3 regions of the Lactobacillus helsingborgensis genome follow, and region 3 is predicted to be linked to each of the others. Evidence: predicted binding sites of a transcription regulator. Region 3 holds the regulator's gene; each other region holds the start of a gene.
What was found. Region 3 encodes HrcA, which represses chaperone genes, less so after heat shock. Its sites were predicted from a motif close to TTAGCACTCNNNNNNNNNGAGTGCTAA; they were not measured.
Positions count from the first base shown of each region.

Region 1: the regulator HrcA is predicted to act here: its motif matches at 3,773-3,799, upstream of DLD54_RS02965 (ATP-dependent Clp protease ATP-binding subunit).
Region 2: the regulator HrcA is predicted to act here: its motif matches at 3,386-3,412, upstream of groES (co-chaperone GroES).

Region 1 is NZ_CP029544.1:587,214-593,397, reverse strand. It holds gene DLD54_RS02990 (adaptor protein MecA) at 1-661, opposite strand, end outside; gene spxA (transcriptional regulator SpxA) at 769-1,167, opposite strand; gene ptsP (phosphoenolpyruvate--protein phosphotransferase) at 1,372-3,105, opposite strand; gene DLD54_RS02975 (phosphocarrier protein HPr) at 3,105-3,371, opposite strand; gene DLD54_RS02970 (hypothetical protein) at 3,485-3,667, opposite strand; gene DLD54_RS02965 (ATP-dependent Clp protease ATP-binding subunit) at 3,841-6,042, shown strand; gene DLD54_RS02960 (DUF1827 family protein) at 6,171-6,184, shown strand, end outside.
Region 2 is NZ_CP029544.1:1,292,044-1,298,227, forward strand. It holds gene DLD54_RS06180 (DUF979 domain-containing protein) at 1-600, opposite strand, end outside; gene DLD54_RS06185 (DUF969 domain-containing protein) at 609-1,277, opposite strand; gene groL (chaperonin GroEL) at 1,410-3,038, opposite strand; gene groES (co-chaperone GroES) at 3,058-3,342, opposite strand; gene DLD54_RS06200 (redox-sensing transcriptional repressor Rex) at 3,523-4,161, opposite strand; gene DLD54_RS06205 (ABC-F family ATP-binding cassette domain-containing protein) at 4,492-6,184, shown strand, end outside.
Region 3 is NZ_CP029544.1:1,070,756-1,076,939, forward strand. It holds gene dnaK (molecular chaperone DnaK) at 1-535, opposite strand, end outside; gene grpE (nucleotide exchange factor GrpE) at 554-1,141, opposite strand; gene hrcA (heat-inducible transcriptional repressor HrcA) at 1,154-2,203, opposite strand; gene ribF (riboflavin biosynthesis protein RibF) at 2,339-3,271, opposite strand; gene truB (tRNA pseudouridine(55) synthase TruB) at 3,290-4,183, opposite strand; gene DLD54_RS05090 (ribosome-binding factor A) at 4,228-4,590, opposite strand; gene infB (translation initiation factor IF-2) at 4,611-6,184, opposite strand, start outside.

The DNA.
Region 1 (6,184 bases), 480 kb from region 3:
GTGCAATTATCTGTTTACCATTGATACGTACGCGAGCCATTTCATTTGCTTTAACCTTAATACCATATTCATTTGCAATCGCCCATGCGTCGGCAGGTTTGATTTCTGCATAATCAGTATCAGTAAAGGTCAGTTCAAGGTAAAATTTTCCTCGTTCAAAGTAAAGACTGGATTCTAAATCAGCAGCTAACAGACTATCAGCCAGTTCCACTACTTGATTAAGATCGTTGAAACAATATCCCTGTTTCTTTTGTAACTTCCAAAATTCCTTCTTACCCTTAGGAGTAGAAGAAGTATCTTCTTCACTATTTCCTTCGTCTTCATTTTCCAGATCAAGAAAAGATCTCCGTGAATCTTGATTGTTCTTCCCATTATTAGCGGTATCATTATCAAATAATTGGGCTAAATTATTCCGATCTTTATCTGTTACTTTGGTGATAAGTAAATCAAGTCCACCATTATTAGGCATTACTTGAAAAGTAACCGGCGCATCCTGACTAAATGAGTGATCAGTATCTATTTCGTCCAAAATCGAATAAAAGAAATGTTGAATTTTATTTTTATCGCCCAGTAAATCTAAAACTTTAAGTCCACGATTAGCCAGTTCTTTTTTACCTATTCTCACGCGAATTGTGTTGTCGTTAATATGATCTACTTGCATGAGTTCTCACCTCCATCAGGTTCTTTGTTCTATTGTAGCGTACTTTCCCAATAAAATAAAAGCGTTAGTTTAAAAACTAACGCTTTTATTTTAAACTTTCATGAATTTTATAGATCTGCAATTTTTTGCATTTCTTCAAGTTCAAGACGACGGACTTTTCTAGGTAAAAAGCGTCTGATCTCGTCTTCGTTATAGCCAACTTGAAGTCGACGGTCATCCATAATTATTGGACGTCTTAAAAGACTTGGATTCTTTTCAACCAAGTCAAGTAGTTGATCGATTGACAAGTCATCAAGATTTACTTTTAATTGTTGAAATGCTCTTGAACGCGTAGAAATAATTTCTTCAGTACCATTTTCGGTCATACGTAAAATTTGTAAAAGCTCTTCTTTAGTTAAAGGCTCAGAAAAAATATTTCTTTCCTTAAAAGGAATGTCATGTTTTTTTAGCCAAGCCTTTGCTTTACGGCATGATGTACAGCTCGGAGATATATATAAATTGACCATATATTTCACGCTCCTTCAGAATTAGTCTTCTAAATTATTATAGCATACTACTTCTTTTTTGTAAGTAGATTTTCCATAACTAACTATAATTTTATGGTAATTTTTAAAAGTGAATATTCTATGACTTTTTTACCAAGAAAGATTAAAGAAATTAAAAAAGGACACATTAAATTTTTATGAATGTATCCTTTTTTTAATCAATATTTATTTGTCCACTTTTTTCATTAAGTCACTAACTAACTGCTCATTTTCTTCAGCAGTTTCTGAAACGTAACAAGCTTTATTAGCTAATTCCTTAATATCATTAGTGTTCAACTTCTTCATTAAACTTCTAATGCGCAAAATTGAAGTAGCACTCATTGAATATTCGTCTAATCCCATTGAAAGCAGGATTGGGAACATTGTGCTGTCTCCAGCTGCTTCACCACACATGCCACACCAAATGCCATTTTCATGAGCTGCATCAATTGTGTGCTTAATTAAGCGTAAAACTGATGGGTTGGCTGGTTGGTAAAGATAAGAAACATTATCATTGCCACGGTCGGCAGCCATTGTGTATTGGATCAAGTCATTAGTACCGATTGAGAAGAAATCAACTTCTTTAGCAAGTTGATCAGCTAAAACAGCAGCGGCAGGAACTTCAATCATCATTCCAACTTCTAAGTCAGAACCCATTTTAACGCCTTTAGCTGCTAATTTTTCTTGCTCCTCTGTCAAAATTGCTTTAGCCTTGCGTAATTCGCCTAAAGTACCAATCATTGGGAACATAATTCCCAACTTACCATAAGCTGATGCGCGCAAAAGAGCTCTTAGTTGTGTACGGAAGATTTCTTCATTTTGAAGTGAAAGTCTAATAGCACGCACACCTAAGAATGGGTTCATTTCATCTGGCAAATCCCAGTAGTCAAGATGCTTATCGCCACCAATATCCATGGTTCTGATAATAACTTGTTTACCGTGCATTCCTTCAATAACTTCCTTGTAGGCTTCAAATTGTTCGTCTTCGGTCGGGAAGTCTTTTGAATCCATATACAAGAACTCAGTTCTGTATAATCCAACGGCTTCAGCACCATTATCGTTTACACCCTGCATATCATTTGGTGTACCAATATTAGCAGCAATTGTGAACTTCTTGCCATCAGCTGTGACAGAAGGTTCATTCTTTAATTTTTCCCATTCAGCCTTTTGCTTTAAGAAATCAGCACTCTTTTGCTTATAATCAGCGATTTGACTATCAGTTGGATCTACAATCACGTCACCATTAAGACCGTTAACTGCAACAGTCTCACCATTTTGAACATCTTTGGTAATAGAATCTGTACCGACAACTGCTGGCAATTCCAAAGAACGTGCCATAATTGCTGAGTGCGCAGTTCTACCACCAATGTCTGTAACAAAGCCCTTAACGTATTTCTTATTTAATTGAGCCGTATCACTAGGGGTTAAGTCGTGAGCAACCACTACAACTTCATGGTCAATAGAAGCTGGATTTGGTAATTCTTTACCCAGTAAGTGAGCCATGATTCTCTTAGAAACATCGCGCACATCAGCTGCACGCTGCTGCATGTATTCGTTATCAGTCATGCCTTCAAAAATTGTAATGAATTTTTGCGCAGTTTCATCAAGAGCAGCTTCACTATTAACCTTCTGCTCCTTAATTTCATTTTCAATTGCACCCGTAAACTCAGGATCATTTAGAATCATTAAGTGAGCTTCAAAGACTTGAGCTTCATCTTCACCTAAACTCTTCTTCGCACTATCGCGAATTTTTTCAACTTCAGCAGTAGAAACTGAAATTGCTTCTTTATAACGAGCTAATTCACTATCAACATCACTAACTGTGGCTTTGGTGAATGAAAGATCTGGTTCAACCAAGAGATAAGCTGGTGCTACAGCAATGCCATCACTTGCAGCAATTCCTTTTAATGTCTTGGTCATTATTCAGCCAAACCCTCTTTTTTCATTGTTTCAGAAATAGCATTGATTGCATCTTTTTCATCATCACCATCAGCACTGATAGTAACATCAGCATTCTTACCAACACCAAGTGACATAACACCCATGATTGACTTTAAGTTAACTGATTTACCATTGTATTCCAAGTTGATATCTGAACCAAACTTAGAAGCAGCTTGTACTAGCAATGTAGCTGGACGAGCATGAATACCTGTTTCTGCAACAACATGAAAATCGCGTTTTTCCATTATATATATCTCCTTTGAATTCAAAAAATCAAACCGGTAGTAAATACCTATTCGCCTACTTAGACTATCATTTTTTTGTGAATTAGACAACATAAATGTAACAGTTTACATCATTAAACTTCAGTCTTGGTTTGCGAATAAATTATTTTACCGCCCCTCAAAGCCTTTCCGGTTATATTTTGCCTTTTGCCAAAAGACCTTAGTGCAGCTTGAAATTCAAAAGCATTTTGCGGGCCAACTTCGTAATGATCAAGTTCCCCATTTGCCAACTGCTCTAAAATTTTTTGATAATCCATTTTACCACCGCTTTTTTTAAACCGATATCATTAAAGCAATTTTTTGATTTTGCCTAGAATTATTTTATCATATTTAGGCTACTTACAAATAATAAGAAATAAGTTTTAGCACTTGATTATTGCGAGTGCTAATTATATAATTTAGTAAATTGATATGAAAGGCGGTAATATAATTGCTTTGTCAAAATTGTCAAAAACGACCAGCCTCCATTCACCTTTTTGCAGAAGTTAATGGACAGCGTCGAGAAATTAATTTATGTGGACAATGTTATCAACAACTTAAACAACAAGGAAATATTAATATGAACAATGACAATAACGGCTTCTTCGGCGATCTCAGCGATTTCTTCAACTATAATGGCAACGCTGGTAACCCAGGGGATCCTAGAATGAGTACTGGTGGTCCGGGCAACGCTAACGGCAATAATGGTGCTGGCGGTGGTCGGTCACTGCTTGATCAGTACGGAACAGATCTAACCGCTCTAGCAAGAAAAGGCAAAATCGATCCAGTAATTGGCCGTGATAAAGAAATTGCGCGCGTGATAGAAATTCTGAACCGCAGAACTAAAAACAACCCAGTCTTAATTGGTGAAGCCGGTGTCGGTAAAACAGCTGTAGTCGAAGGCTTGGCCCAACAAATTGTCGATGGCTCGGTACCTGCCAAGCTACAAGATAAAAGAATCATATCACTAAATGTAGTTTCTTTAGTTCAAGGTACAGGTATTCGTGGTCAATTTGAACAGCGTATGCAGCAACTACTTAAAGAAGTACAAGGCCATGATGATATTATTCTCTTTATTGATGAGATTCATGAAATCGTTGGTGCTGGCAATGCCGAAGGCGGAATGGATGCCGGCAACATCATTAAACCTGCCCTCGCTCGTGGTGACTTACAACTTGTTGGCGCTACCACTTTAAAAGAATATCGCGAAATTGAAAAAGATTCTGCTTTAGCCAGACGTTTCCAACCTGTTGATGTCAAAGAACCGTCAGTAGCTGAAACCATCCGTATTTTAAAGGGCATTCAAAAGCGTTACGAAGATTATCATCACGTTCACTATACCGATGATGCGATCAAAGCTGCTGCAGAATTGTCTGAGCGTTACATTCAAGACCGGTTTTTACCTGATAAAGCCATTGACTTACTCGATGAAGCTGGTTCACGAATGAATTTAACCATTCCTTATGTTGATAAAGAAAAAATGAAGGAACGGATTGAAGCAGCGCAAAAATTAAAGCAGGAATCATTAAAGAATGAAGACTACGAAAAGGCCGCATATTACCGCGACCAAATTGAAAAATATAATAAAATGAAGGATCAAAAAGTTGATCCAGATAAATCTCCGGTAATCACCAGTAAGATTATGAACAAGATTGTCGAAGAAAAGACTGGTATCCCTGTTGGCGATTTGCAAAAGCAGGAAGAAAATCAGTTACAAAACTTGGCACCAAATCTTAAAGCGCATGTTATCGGTCAAGACAAAGCCGTTGACAAGTTGGCGCGGGCAATTCGCCGGAATCGGATCGGTTTTAACAAATCTGGTAGACCAATCGGCTCCTTCCTCTTTGTAGGACCAACGGGAGTTGGTAAAACCGAACTTGCCAAACAACTGGCTAAACAAATGTTTGGTTCAGAAAATGCTTTAATTCGGTTTGATATGTCTGAATACATGGAGTCATACTCTGTTTCTAAATTGATCGGTTCTGCTCCGGGTTATGTTGGTTATGAAGAAGCTGGACAACTTACTGAACGAGTACGTCGTCACCCATACAGCCTAATACTGCTTGACGAAATCGAAAAAGCTGATCCTGCTGTTATGAATTTGTTCTTACAAATACTTGATGACGGTCGTTTAACTGATTCACAGGGAAGAACGGTTTCATTTAAAGATACTATTATCATCATGACTTCTAACGCGGGTCAGGGTATTAAAAATACCAGTGTCGGCTTTACTGCTGAAAATGCTAATGATAAGCCTGATTCAGCAAGAAGTTCAATGAGCCAGTTCTTTAAGCCGGAATTTCTCAACCGTCTGGATGATGTAATCGAATTTAACGAATTAACTAAGGAAGACTTAGTAAAAATTGTCAATTTGATGTTAACAGAAGTCAACGATATGGTTAAAAACCAAGGTTTACAGATTACTGTTAGCGATGAAGCAAAGAACAAATTGGTCGAAGAAGGTTATAACCCAGCTATGGGTGCAAGACCTCTTAGGAGAACTATTCAAGAAGAAATTGAAGACAAAGTGGCAGACTATAAACTGGATCATCCTGCAGCTAAGCGCTTATTAGCTAGCGTAGCTGATGGCAAAATTGTGATTAGTAATGATGAAAATACCGGTGATACCGAGGCTAACACCGAAAATAATTAGTTAAATTAATTTTTCACTAAGCATGATTATTGCAAATTATGATAATCATGCTTTTTATTAAAGAAAAAAGTTATGATTAGTTGTATACTAAAATAAAAAAGAGCTACTAGAAGAAACGGGTGAAATCCATGCATTTGATAGA
Region 2 (6,184 bases), 220 kb from region 3:
TAAGTGATTTCCAATTGGGAAAAGACCGGAAATGGCTTTAGCAGTTACTTGTCCCACGCCGGAAGCTGTAAATACAACTCCCAAAGTAGCAAGCAATTGCGGCAAAATTCCTGCAGATCCAACCGAACGAACCATTCTTTGTGTATCTTCATAAACAACTTTGCCATTCGATTTGGTTAGAAATTGGGCAACAATTAAAGAAACAATTGCAGCAACGCCAATTCCCACTTGCCCACCTAAGTTAGTAAATTGAGCAATTACTAAAGCCAATACGGCTAATAAAATACTGGGTAAGAAAATCCAATTACCAATACGCTTAATAGTTTTGGTAGCCACTTTTTCATCTAAACTTTTTATATGACCAACACGCACTTGTTTAAACAAGGACAATAAAGCAATCACCAGAATGATACCGCCGTTGACAGCATTTGGCAGCCATTGCCCGGCACAAAACAGTACGGCAAATAAGAACCAGAATGCTCCTGTACCCCAACGAACAGGATTAGTTTCATCACGCCAAGATTCAATAGCAGCAGCTAAAAAGAAGAGGCCGATTAAAATATAGAAGGCTAATAAAATATTATTAATTAAAGTATCCATCTTTTCTCCTATTTTTCTTTATGTTTCATTAACTTTTTGTCAAAAGCGTGATTGTAAAACAAACATAGAATATAGCTGATAATTGCTACTGGAAATGTGTATAAAACTATTCCTGATGGACTAACTGGGTGTCCTAGTGATTTCATCGTACTTGAAATAAGTAAAACACTAGATGAGGCCACAAAGAGATTTTGGGCAAAGAAATTACCAAAATTCTCAGTAGCAGCAGCCCTTCCCTTGATTTTATCCATTTCAAGCGGTGTTAGTTCACCGTTAACTTTTCCAGCAGCTTGCGCCATAGGATTTATCAAGGGTGCTATGAACTGCACATGACCCTGCAGCGAAATACCAAAAGCACCAGCAATTTCACGTATTGCCATGTAAATATCAAAAATGCGTCCAGGAGTTAATTTCTTCATTTTTTGAATGAGGTTAACTGCTGCCTGCTTTAAACCATGTCTTTCTAAAATGCCAATTGTAGGTAATGTTAAAAAGAACAGTGAAACCATTCTGTTATCCATAAAACCTTTACCTAAGATAGTTAAAAAAGAAGTAAAATCTATTCCTGAAACTAATGCAGTAACTAAAGCGGAAATTACGACAACAGCGATTGTATCAAGGCCAAAAGCAAAGCCTACCACTATTACTACAACACCTAATAAACTTAAATATTCCACTAATTTTCCTTTCTAGTGAAAAATCCTGACTAACAATTTAATTTTTAAAACTAATTTTAAAAAATAAAAATCCTATTAGCAAGCCCCACAGGGTTGCTAGTAGGATTTATTAAATAACTAATAAAAACTAGATTACATTACACCTGGATTGCCAGCGCCTGCAGCATTAGGATCAGCAGCAGGTTTATCTTCTGGTATTTCGGCAACAACTGCTTCAGTAGTCAGAAGCAAAGCAGCAATTGAAGCAGCATTTTGTAAAGCAGTACGAGTTACCTTGGTTGGGTCAATAATTCCGGCTTCAACCATGTTTTCCCATTTGCCATTAGCTGCGTTATAACCAACTTCATTATCTTGACCTTCAAGCTTGTTCAAGATAACTGAGCCGTCTTCACCGGCATTGTCAGCGATTTGACGAACTGGAGCAGTCAATGCCTCTAAAACAATGTTGATTCCAGTTTGTTCATCGGCATTATCACCTTTAAGGTCTTTAACTGCATCTTTAACATCTACTAATGCAGTACCACCACCGGCAACGTAACCTTCGTCAACAGCAGCACGGGTTGAGTTCAAAGCATCTTCAATACGGTATCTGCGTTCTTTTAATTCAGTTTCAGTAGCAGCACCAACATGGATAACAGCTACACCACCAGTTAATTTAGCTAAACGTTCTTGCAGTTTCTTCTTGTCAAAGTCTGAAGTAGTTTCTTCAATTTGCTTTCTGATAGAATCTTCACGATCTTTAATAGCTTCATTAGAGCCAGAACCATCAACAATGGTTGTTGAATCCTTAGTAACAGTAATGCGACGAGCTTGACCTAATTGATCAATCTTAGTGTCTTTTAATTCAAGTCCTAAATCATCAGTAATTACTGTACCACCAGTTAAAGCGGCAATATCTTGCAGTTGTTCTTTACGACGGTCACCAAAGCCAGGAGCCTTAACAGCAACAACGTTAAATGTACCACGAATCTTGTTCAAAACTAATGTTGGTAAAGCTTCGCCTGAAACATCGTCAGCAATAATCAGTAATGATTTACCTTGTTGCACAATTTCTTGTAACAATGGCAAAATGTCTTGGATATTGGAAATCTTCTTATCAGTAATTAAAATATATGGATTGTCAAGATCAGCTTCCATCTTGTCGTTGTCAGTTACCATGTATTGTGACAGGTAACCACGGTCAAATTGCATACCTTCAACTACTGACAATTCAGTTTCAATACCACGTGAATCTTCAATAGTAATAACACCATCATTACCAACCTTTTCCATTGCATCAGCGATTAAATCACCAACTTCTTTGGAAGCTGAAGATACAGAAGCAACTTGGGCAATTTGGTCTTTTGAAGAAACAGTGTGACTAATCTTGTGTAATTCGTTAACTACAGCCTTAGTAGCTTTTTCAATACCACGACGAACACCTACAGGGTTAGCACCAGCGGTAACATTCTTCATGCCTTCGCGAATAATTGCTTGAGTCAAAACAACAGCAGTAGTAGTACCGTCACCGGCAATATCATTAGTTTTTTGTGCTGCTTCAGCAACTAACTTAGCACCCATGTTCTCATAGTGGTCTTTTAACTCAATTGCTTTGGCAATAGTTACACCATCGTTTGTAATGTCAGGGTTGCCGTATGATTGCTCTAAAACAACGTTTCTACCCTTAGGACCAATAGTTGCCTTAACAGTGTCAGCTAATTTATCAACGCCCTTTAATAGGGAACGTCTTGCTTTTTCTGAAAATTTAATATCTTTTGCCATATTTTTATGCGCTCCTTAATTACTTAACAATTGCTAAAATATCTTTTTCATGAAGGACTAAATATTTTTCACCATCGTATTTAACATCTGTACCGGAATACTTATCGTATAAAACAACGTCGCCTTCCTTAACAGTCATAGGTATTTTACTGCCATTTTCAGCATAATTACCTTCACCGACAGCAACAACTTCACCTTCGGTTGGCTTTTGTTTAGCATTAGAAGCTAGGACGATTCCGCCTACAGTTTTTTCTTCTTCTTCTTTAACTTTTACGATCACGCGATCACCAATTGGTTGTAACACGTTTGTCCCTCCTACAATTAATTTTTGTTAATTTAATGTGCCGTTAGCACTCTTGCTCATCAAGTGCTAACTTACATCTATGATAATAACCCCTTTTCCCAAAAAATGCAAGAAAAAATTAGCACTTTTTTGTTTAAAGTGCTAATTCGTTTGTTTAATAACTTTTTGGTATGATTACTATTATTTATTGTTTTTATCAGAATCAAGAAAATAAATAAGAGTTTGCAATTCAGTGGCTAAGTCAACGTTTTGAATTCTAATGCCGGAGGGAGCAGATAAACGAATAGGAGTAAAATTCATAATCCCCCTAATACCAGCTTCAACCATGTCATCAGCCGTCTTTTGCGCAGTGGCAGAAGGTACAGTTAAGATAGCAATAGAGATTTGTTGATCACTAAGTTGTTTTTTTAACTCTCCCATTTCATAAACCGGAACGCCACTCAGTATTTTTCCCGTGATCCTTTGATCAATGTCAAATGCGCAAGAGATACGGATATTATTAGTACGTTTGAAATTGTAATTCAGTAAGGCATGCCCCAAATTACCAACTCCAACTAAAGCGACATTAGTCAAAGTATCTTGATTTAAAATCTTCTTGAAAAAAGAAAGCAAGCTCTTAACATCATAGCCATAACCACGCTTACCCAAAGCACCGAAGTAGGAAAAGTCACGTCTAATTGAAGCACTGTCAACTTGAACTGCTTCTGACAATTCAGTCGATGACACTTTTTCTTTACCAGCTTCATTCAAAATAATTAAATAGCGGTAGTATAAAGGCAGTCTTTTAGCCGTTGCTGTGGGTATCTTGATCTTTTCCATTTAAAAGCCTCCAATTGATTAAGTATAGTATATATTTCGTTTTTGTGAATTATTCAGCAATTACTATTATTCTACCTATAAATTTATGCCATTTGCAAATGTTTTTTTCACAATCTACCGTTTTTTAGCTACAAATAACATATTTTGAGCAAAAATCTATACCATGTTATTTTCAGCAATGCTCTCAATAATAGAGAATTTACATAATGACAATTCTTTCTTAGCTTTGTGTCAGCTAAACACAAACAGTAATTCTTTTTATATTAACCTTCAAAACTCTCACACAAGAAATCTAGTCAGTATGCTAAAATGGTTTCTAGGTGAAAAATTATGATAATTGCACAAGGGCACGATTTAGAAAAACAATTTGGTGCCAATACGTTATTTAAAAATGTCAATTTTTCAATTGACGCGAATGCAAGAATAGGTCTTATTGGACCTAATGGTGTTGGTAAGACAACATTACTTAAGATTATGACCGGTGAAGAAGAAGCCACGCATGGTGAATTCACTATCAATAAAAATATCGCTGTGGGTTATATTGCTCAGGAAAATGCTTTAGGCGAAAGTAAAACTATTTGGGAAGAAATGCTCAGTGTATTTGCCCCTTTAATTAATATGAGCCAAAAAATAGCAGATTTACAAAAGAAAATGGCTGCAAGTCCCCAAAATGCAGAATTGTTAAAACAATACGACCAGTTGCAATTCGACTTTGAACAACAAGGCGGATATACCTATCAAGCGGATATTAAAAGTATTTTAAACGGGTTCAACTTCCCAGAAGCAACTTGGTCAAAAAAGATTGGCAGCCTTTCTGGAGGAGAAAAAACCAGACTGGCATTTGTGAAGCTGCTTTTGCGTAAACCACCGTTATTGTTATTGGACGAACCGACCAATTACCTTGATTTAGACACATTAGATTGGCTCGAAAACTACCTAAAAAGCTATACTGGAGCTATCTTGGTGGTTTCCCACGACCAATATTTTTTGGATAATTTAGCAACTCAAATTTTTGAATTGCAGTTTGGCAAATTAACTGTCTTTAAAGGCAATTATTCCGCATATGTAGCAGAACGCCAACTGCGCAACCGGCAACAAGAAGAAGCTTACGAAAAGCAACAAGAAAAAATCAAAAAAGACGAGGAATTTATACAAAAAAATATCGTCAGAGCTAAAACCACCAAAAGAGCTCAAAGCCGCCGTAAACAATTAGAAAAAATGGATAGGATCACTCCCCCGAAGCACAAAAATAAAGTTCGTATTAATTTCACAAGTGAGCGACTTTCGGGCAAAGAAGTGTTAATTTTACGCAATCTAACCATTGGGTATCCGGGAAAAACAATGGTACACGATATTTCCTTACAAATAAATAAAGGCGACCGCGTGGCAGTGATCGGTCAAAATGGTATCGGTAAATCAACTTTGCTCAAAACCATTATGAAAAAGTTAAAGCCTCAGAATGGTGCAATTAAATACGGAGCTGCACTAGACGTTGGCTACTATGACCAAGAATTGCAACTCCTTGATCCTACTAAAACTGTGATTGATACCGTTTGGGACAGACATAAAACGATGCCTGAACGTGATGTTCGTTCAATTTTAGCCAGCTTCTTATTTACCGCAAAAGATATTGATAAAACTGTCGGACAATTATCTGGTGGTCAAAAAGCGAGATTAACGTTAACTGTATTATCACTTGAACACAACAACTTTCTCCTAATGGATGAACCTACGAACCATTTGGATCTTGAAGCCAAGGAAGTTTTGGAAAAAGCATTGCAAGATTTTGACGGAACTTTGTTATTTGTTTCCCATGATCGTTATTTTATCAATCAATTAGCTAATAAAATTGTAGAAATTAAAAACGGCAATGCACAAGTTTATGAGGGTGATTATAATTATTATTTAAACGAGAAAACTAAGCAAACAGTTGTTTCTGCAACTACGTCTGCTAATGAAGACACAACTGTCATTGAACCCGAAAAAAATAAAAACAAATTGTCCTATCAAGAACAAAAGCTCC
Region 3 (6,184 bases):
CGGAAACATCAAAAGTACCACCACCGAGGTCGTAAACTAAAACTTTTTCGTCTTCAGCATCTTTGTCAAGACCGTAAGCAAGGGAAGATGCAGTAGGTTCGTTAATGATTCTCTTAACATCAAGGCCAGCAATTTTACCAGCATCCTTAGTAGCTTGACGTTGGGCGTCATTAAAGTATGCAGGAACTGTAATAACGGCTTCTGTTACTTTTTCACCTAAATAATCCTCGGAGAATTTCTTGATATACTGCAAGATCATTGCTGAAATTTCTTGCGGAGTGTACGCTTTATCTCCAATCTTCACCTTATAATCAGCTTCACCCATGTGGCGCTTAATTGAAGAAATAGTATTAGGATTGGTAATTGCTTGTCTCTTAGCAACTTCACCGACTTGAATTTCTCCATCCTTGAAAGCTACTACTGAAGGAGTTGTCCGATTTCCTTCTGGGTTAGTAATAATTTTGGGTTCCTTACCCTCAAGAACAGCAACCGCTGAGTTGGTAGTTCCGAGGTCAATTCCGATAACTTTTGACATTGATATGCTTCCTTTCAATTATTGTGCTACAACAACCATTGCTGGTCTTAAAGTACGATCTTTGTATAAATAACCCTTTTGCAAAACTCGCACAACATGATCTTTTTGATCGTCATTTTCAGCAGCAACTGTTTGAACAGCCTGATGTAAATTAGGATCAAATTTTACACCTTCAGCTGTAATTTCACTAATTCCGTGATCCTTCATCGCTTTAACCAGTGAATCAAGGGTCATTTGTACACCCTTTTTAAGTTGCTTTGATGCTTCGTCATCAACTTTGGTAGCTAAAGCTCGTTCTAAATTGTCCATTGCTGGCAGAACATCTTTAGCCAAAGACTGTGATTCATATTTAATAAGTTGTGCTCTCTCGTTATTATAACGATTTTGCATATTTTGCATTTCTGCTTGACTGCGCAAGAACTTATCTTCAAGATCATCTTTTTCCGCCTGTAACTTAGTCAATTTTTCTTTAATTTTTGTTTCTGAAGTTTCAAGCTTCGTTTTCTTGTTAGCCTCAGATTTTGAATCTGTTTTTGGTGACTGGGTTTTCTCAGAATGACGTTGATTTTCATCTACGTCTTTTTTGGTTTTTTCTTCCTTACTCAAGGCTAACCTCCTTTATTTAAATCTACCATAATATTCAAGCAACTTTTTTGCTAACTCGTTTCTAAAGTATTCAAGGAGTCCTATTACTTGTGAATATGGCATGTTATCAGGTCCAAGTAAAGCTATTATGCCTTTGCCATGTGAGCCGACACTGTACTCAGCTGTAAGCAGACTGTAATCTTTTAACAAGTCATTTGAAAGTTCAGAGCCTAAACTTACTTTTACTGGGTACCTATCACTTTTTAAACTTGTTTCACTATTCAAAATACTTGAAATCAAATCATTGTGCTCAATCAACTCATATAATGAACGTAAATTAGAAACATCGCTTAAAGAAATATTATTGAGCAAATTAATCTGACCATCAACGTACATTTGCTCACTAGCAGCATCACTAATAACATCTTTTACCAATTCAATTAATTCGGCAACATGACTAACTTTAAGTTTTTTACCTAAAGTCTGTTCCAGAAATTCAGGTGTTACTTCACTTAGAGTTTTACCTGCCAATTCATCGTTAATCATTCGAACGGCACGTTCAATCTCATCACCATGAACATTATATGGTAACGTATAGACTTGATTATGAACATCACCGTCACTAGTTGCTAGAATGGCCATTATTTGTCTACTAAAAAGCGGGACTATTCTAAATCCTGAAATAGTTAAATCACTATTTTCAGGACCTTCCGCAAAAGCAGTGTAATTAGTCAAATCAGACAAAATTTTGGCAGCTTCCTGCACAATGTCATTTACCTGATGAAATGGCTGATCTAGTTGATTAATGATTCTCTTATAAACAGAAGAAGATATTTGTAAGGGCTCTACCAAGTTATCAAGGTAGTACCTGTACCCTTCAGTAGAAGGAACACGACCACTTGACAAATGGGTTTTTTCGATTAAGCCCTTTTCTTCTAAAACGGCCATTTCGTTGCGAATTGTTGCGCTCGAAACTTTAATTGGCAACTGATTCATGACTGTTTTTGAACCAACAGGATCATGTGTCTGCGTGAAATCATTGATAATTGTTTTTAAAATTAATTCTTGACGTTCGGTCAACATAAATATCGCCCTCACTTTTAGCACTCAATCTTCTCAGGTGCTAACAATTATTATGATACTAGCTTTTAGCAGAATGTCAAGCTGAGTGCTAACTTTTTTATTAAAAACCGTTATCTTTTAAGTCTGATAATATAATTACTTATGATTTACAAAATAATTTTTAATTTCTGACTTGTCCTGACTCATCTGCTCTTTTAATTCCTTCAAACTATCAAACTTAATTTCGCCACGGGTATACTTATACCATTTAATTAGCATTTCCTCATCATAAGCTTCTTGATCAAAACCAAATAAATTTGATTCAATATATAGTTTTTGACCATCATTGATAGTGACATTATAACCAACACTTGTCATAGAGTCATACCATTTTCCTCTAATTTTAGTTTTGGTGGCATAAACTCCTACTTTAGGGACTACTTTTTTGGGCTCCCAAATTAAATTTGCCGTTGGATAACCTAATTTATGCCCATTGCGCAGCCCATGTCCAATATAGCCAGACATTAGATAAGGAAAACCTAACAATTTAGCTGCTAATTCCATTTCTCCAGCACTAATCGCCTTTTTTATTTCCGTTGAACCAATTTTTTCTCCGTCATAAGACTGTTTCGGGACATCAACTATAGCAAATCTGCCTTGAGCAAATTCAGGGAAGTTTTTCATATTGGCTATATTTTTGGGCCCATAGGTATAGTCAAAGCCGGCAACGACAGTATCAGTGCGCAATTTAACAATGATTTCGTCCACAAATTCTTGTGGCGTCAGCTGGCAAAATGCGTTATTAAAGTGCATTACTAATAAATAATCGACATCAAGCTTTTGCATTTTATATGCCTTTTCCGACAAGGTATCAATGTAGGTAACGTTTTTATTTTGATAAATTTCTTTGGGGTGGCGATCAAACGTCATCACAACAAGAGGTAAATGTTTTGCTTGCGCCTTTTTTTTAGCAGCTTTTATTATTTCTTGGTGTCCCCGATGAACGCCGTCGAAAAAACCCAAAGCAAGAACTATTTTCTGGGGGAAGATATTTTTCTTAATGGGATATGTTAAATGGATTATTTCCATAATAAGACCTTCATTCACTTATTCATTTTGTAAAAGCATTAAATAAGGGCGATACATGGTACCATCTTTCTGATAAATTGCCTTAACGCTATTATTGTACCGTAATGCCACCTTTTTTGCATTCGTTTTCAAGGAAATAGCAGCGCCATTTTTGACCTTAGTCCAATCCGTTTCACTGAGATCAGAGTGACTATAGTCCTTGAAAAAAGCATCTAATGGCTGAATAAATTCAGTGACGCGTTCAGGATGCTCAATTATTGTAGACAATTTAACTGCCTGCTCCAAATCAAAACCCGAACTTGCTGTACGCCTTAAAGTCTTCATCACTGCTGGTACACCCAGCTTAGTTCCCAGATCATTAACTAATGACCTTACATACGTACCCTTACTACATTCTATTTGAAAACTAAAAGTTTCTTGACCTTTTTCGTCATCAAAAAATGGTTCCTGTTCAAGTTCATAATTAGTGATATGCACTTTTCTCTTAGGTCGCTCAACACTTATGCCGGCTCTGGCATATTCATAGAGATGTTTCCCATTCACTCTCACCGCAGAGTAGATTGGCGGCACTTGCTCGATTTCTCCGGTAAATTCCTGCATTGCTTTTTTAATTTCAGTTGCCGCAATTTTTTGAGTGAGTTTCTGAGAGCTTAATATTTTCCCACTAGTGTCACAACTATCAGTAGAAAAGCCTAGAATTCCTTGCCCAACATATTTTTTATTTTGTCGATGCATTAGTTCAATCAATTTTGTAGCCTGACCAATTGCAATAGGCAATACGCCTGTAACATCTGGATCAAGAGTCCCAGCATGACCAATTTTTTTAATGTGCAACACCTTGCGTAAATGATAGACAACATCTGCACTCGTCATGCCCTGATCTTTATCTATCACTAAAATACCGTTTATCATTATGTTTACCTTAACCATGAAAAAAGCGCCCAACAGCGCTTTTCTTACTTATTACGATTTGCATCCTGCTTTTTTACTTCAGCGATCAATTGATCAATTTTACTACCATATTTAACCGAATTATCTCTTTTAAAAATCAGCTCTGGAACTTTGTAAACAGTTAGGACTTGACCCAAAAGGTGTCTCATCATTCCTTTAGCCTTATTCAATCCGGCAGCAGCTTCTTCTTCTTTTTTAGAATCTTCTGTAAGAATGCTGTAATAGACAGTAGCATAAGACAGATCATTAGTACATTCAATCGCTGTGATTGTAACATCATTAACTCGTGGATCACGAATATTTTTGCGCAAAATTTTCGTTAATTCACGGAGGATTTCTCCTTCAACACGACCAATTCTGTGTTTCATGTTTTTCCTCCTAGTTAATCTTACTCAGGTTTAACTTCCTGCTTTTCAACCGCTTCTAATTCATCACCGATTTTTATATCATTATAGTTCTCGATGGTTAGACCACAGTCAAAACCCTGTTTGACAACTTTGGCATCATCTTTAAACCGTTTTAGAGAAGCCACTTTACCAGTATAGATAACTACACCATCACGAATTAGGTTAACTGTAGAATCTTTAGAAACATAGCCTGAGTCCACAAAAGCACCGGCAATTGTTCCTACTTTAGAAACCTTCCAAGTCTCGCGTACTGTTAAATTACCGACAACCTTATCTTCATAAGTTGGCTCAAGCATACCCTTCATGGCAGCCTTGACATCATCAATAGCTTTATAAATTATACTGTAAAGACGAATATCAACGCCATCGGCTTCTGCTTGTGACTTGGCAGTAGCTGTAGGTCTGACGTTAAAGCCGATGATGAACGCATTCGAGGCACCTGCTAAAGTAACATCTGATTCGTTAACCGCACCAACGCCGGCATGAATAATATTAACGCGGACGCCTTCAACTTCGATCTTTTCAAGTGACTGTTGCAATGCTTCAGCTGAACCTTGTACGTCAGCCTTTAAGACAACGTCAACTTCCTTCATATTTTCTTTCTTCATGGTGTCAAACAAGTTATCAAGGGTAACATGCTGCACATTTTCACGGGATTGTTGTAATGCCTGTTGTGCCCTTTGCTCACCGACACTTCTTGCCGTCTTTTCATCGTCAAAGACTACAATTTTATCAGCTGATTCAGGCACATCGTTCAAACCAGTAATTTCTACTGGCATTGAAGGAGTAGCTTTTTCAACTTGGCGTCCGCGATCATTAGTCATTACCCTGACACGACCAAAGCGATTACCGACAACAATAGGATCACCTACTTTTAGAGTTCCTTGTTGAACCAAAAGGTCGGCAACAGGTCCCCGACCACGAGAAAGTCGTGCTTCAATAACTGTTCCGATTGCTTTTTGTTTAGGATCGGCTTGCAATTCCATAACGTCTGCTTGCAATAAGATCATTTGCAGCAATTCATCAACATTTTCACCTGTTTTAGCAGAAATATTGACAAAAATAGTGTCTCCACCATAACTTTCAGGAATTAAATTGTATTTCATCAACTGTTCAGTGACGTGCTCTGGATTAGCCCCAGGAACATCCATCTTGTTGATTGCAACAATAATTGGCACCTTGGCACTTTTAGCGTGATCAATTGCTTCAATAGTTTGTGGCATTACACCGTCATCAGCTGCAACAACCAATACCACAATATCAGTTATTTCAGCACCACGTTCACGCATGTTTGAGAATGCAGCATGTCCTGGAGTATCTAAAAATGTAATAGGTTGGTTATCAACTCTTACTTGATAAGCACCAATTTTTTGAGTGATACCACCTGCTTCATGTGCAGAGACGTGCGTATGACGCAAACGATCAAGTAAAGTAGTCTTACCGTGATCAACGTGACCCATAATCGTAACTACAGGTGGACGTTTGGTCTGGTGCTTAGATTCCTTAGAAGCAGCCATTCTCTTATCATAAAGAGTATCAATATCTGAAATATCTT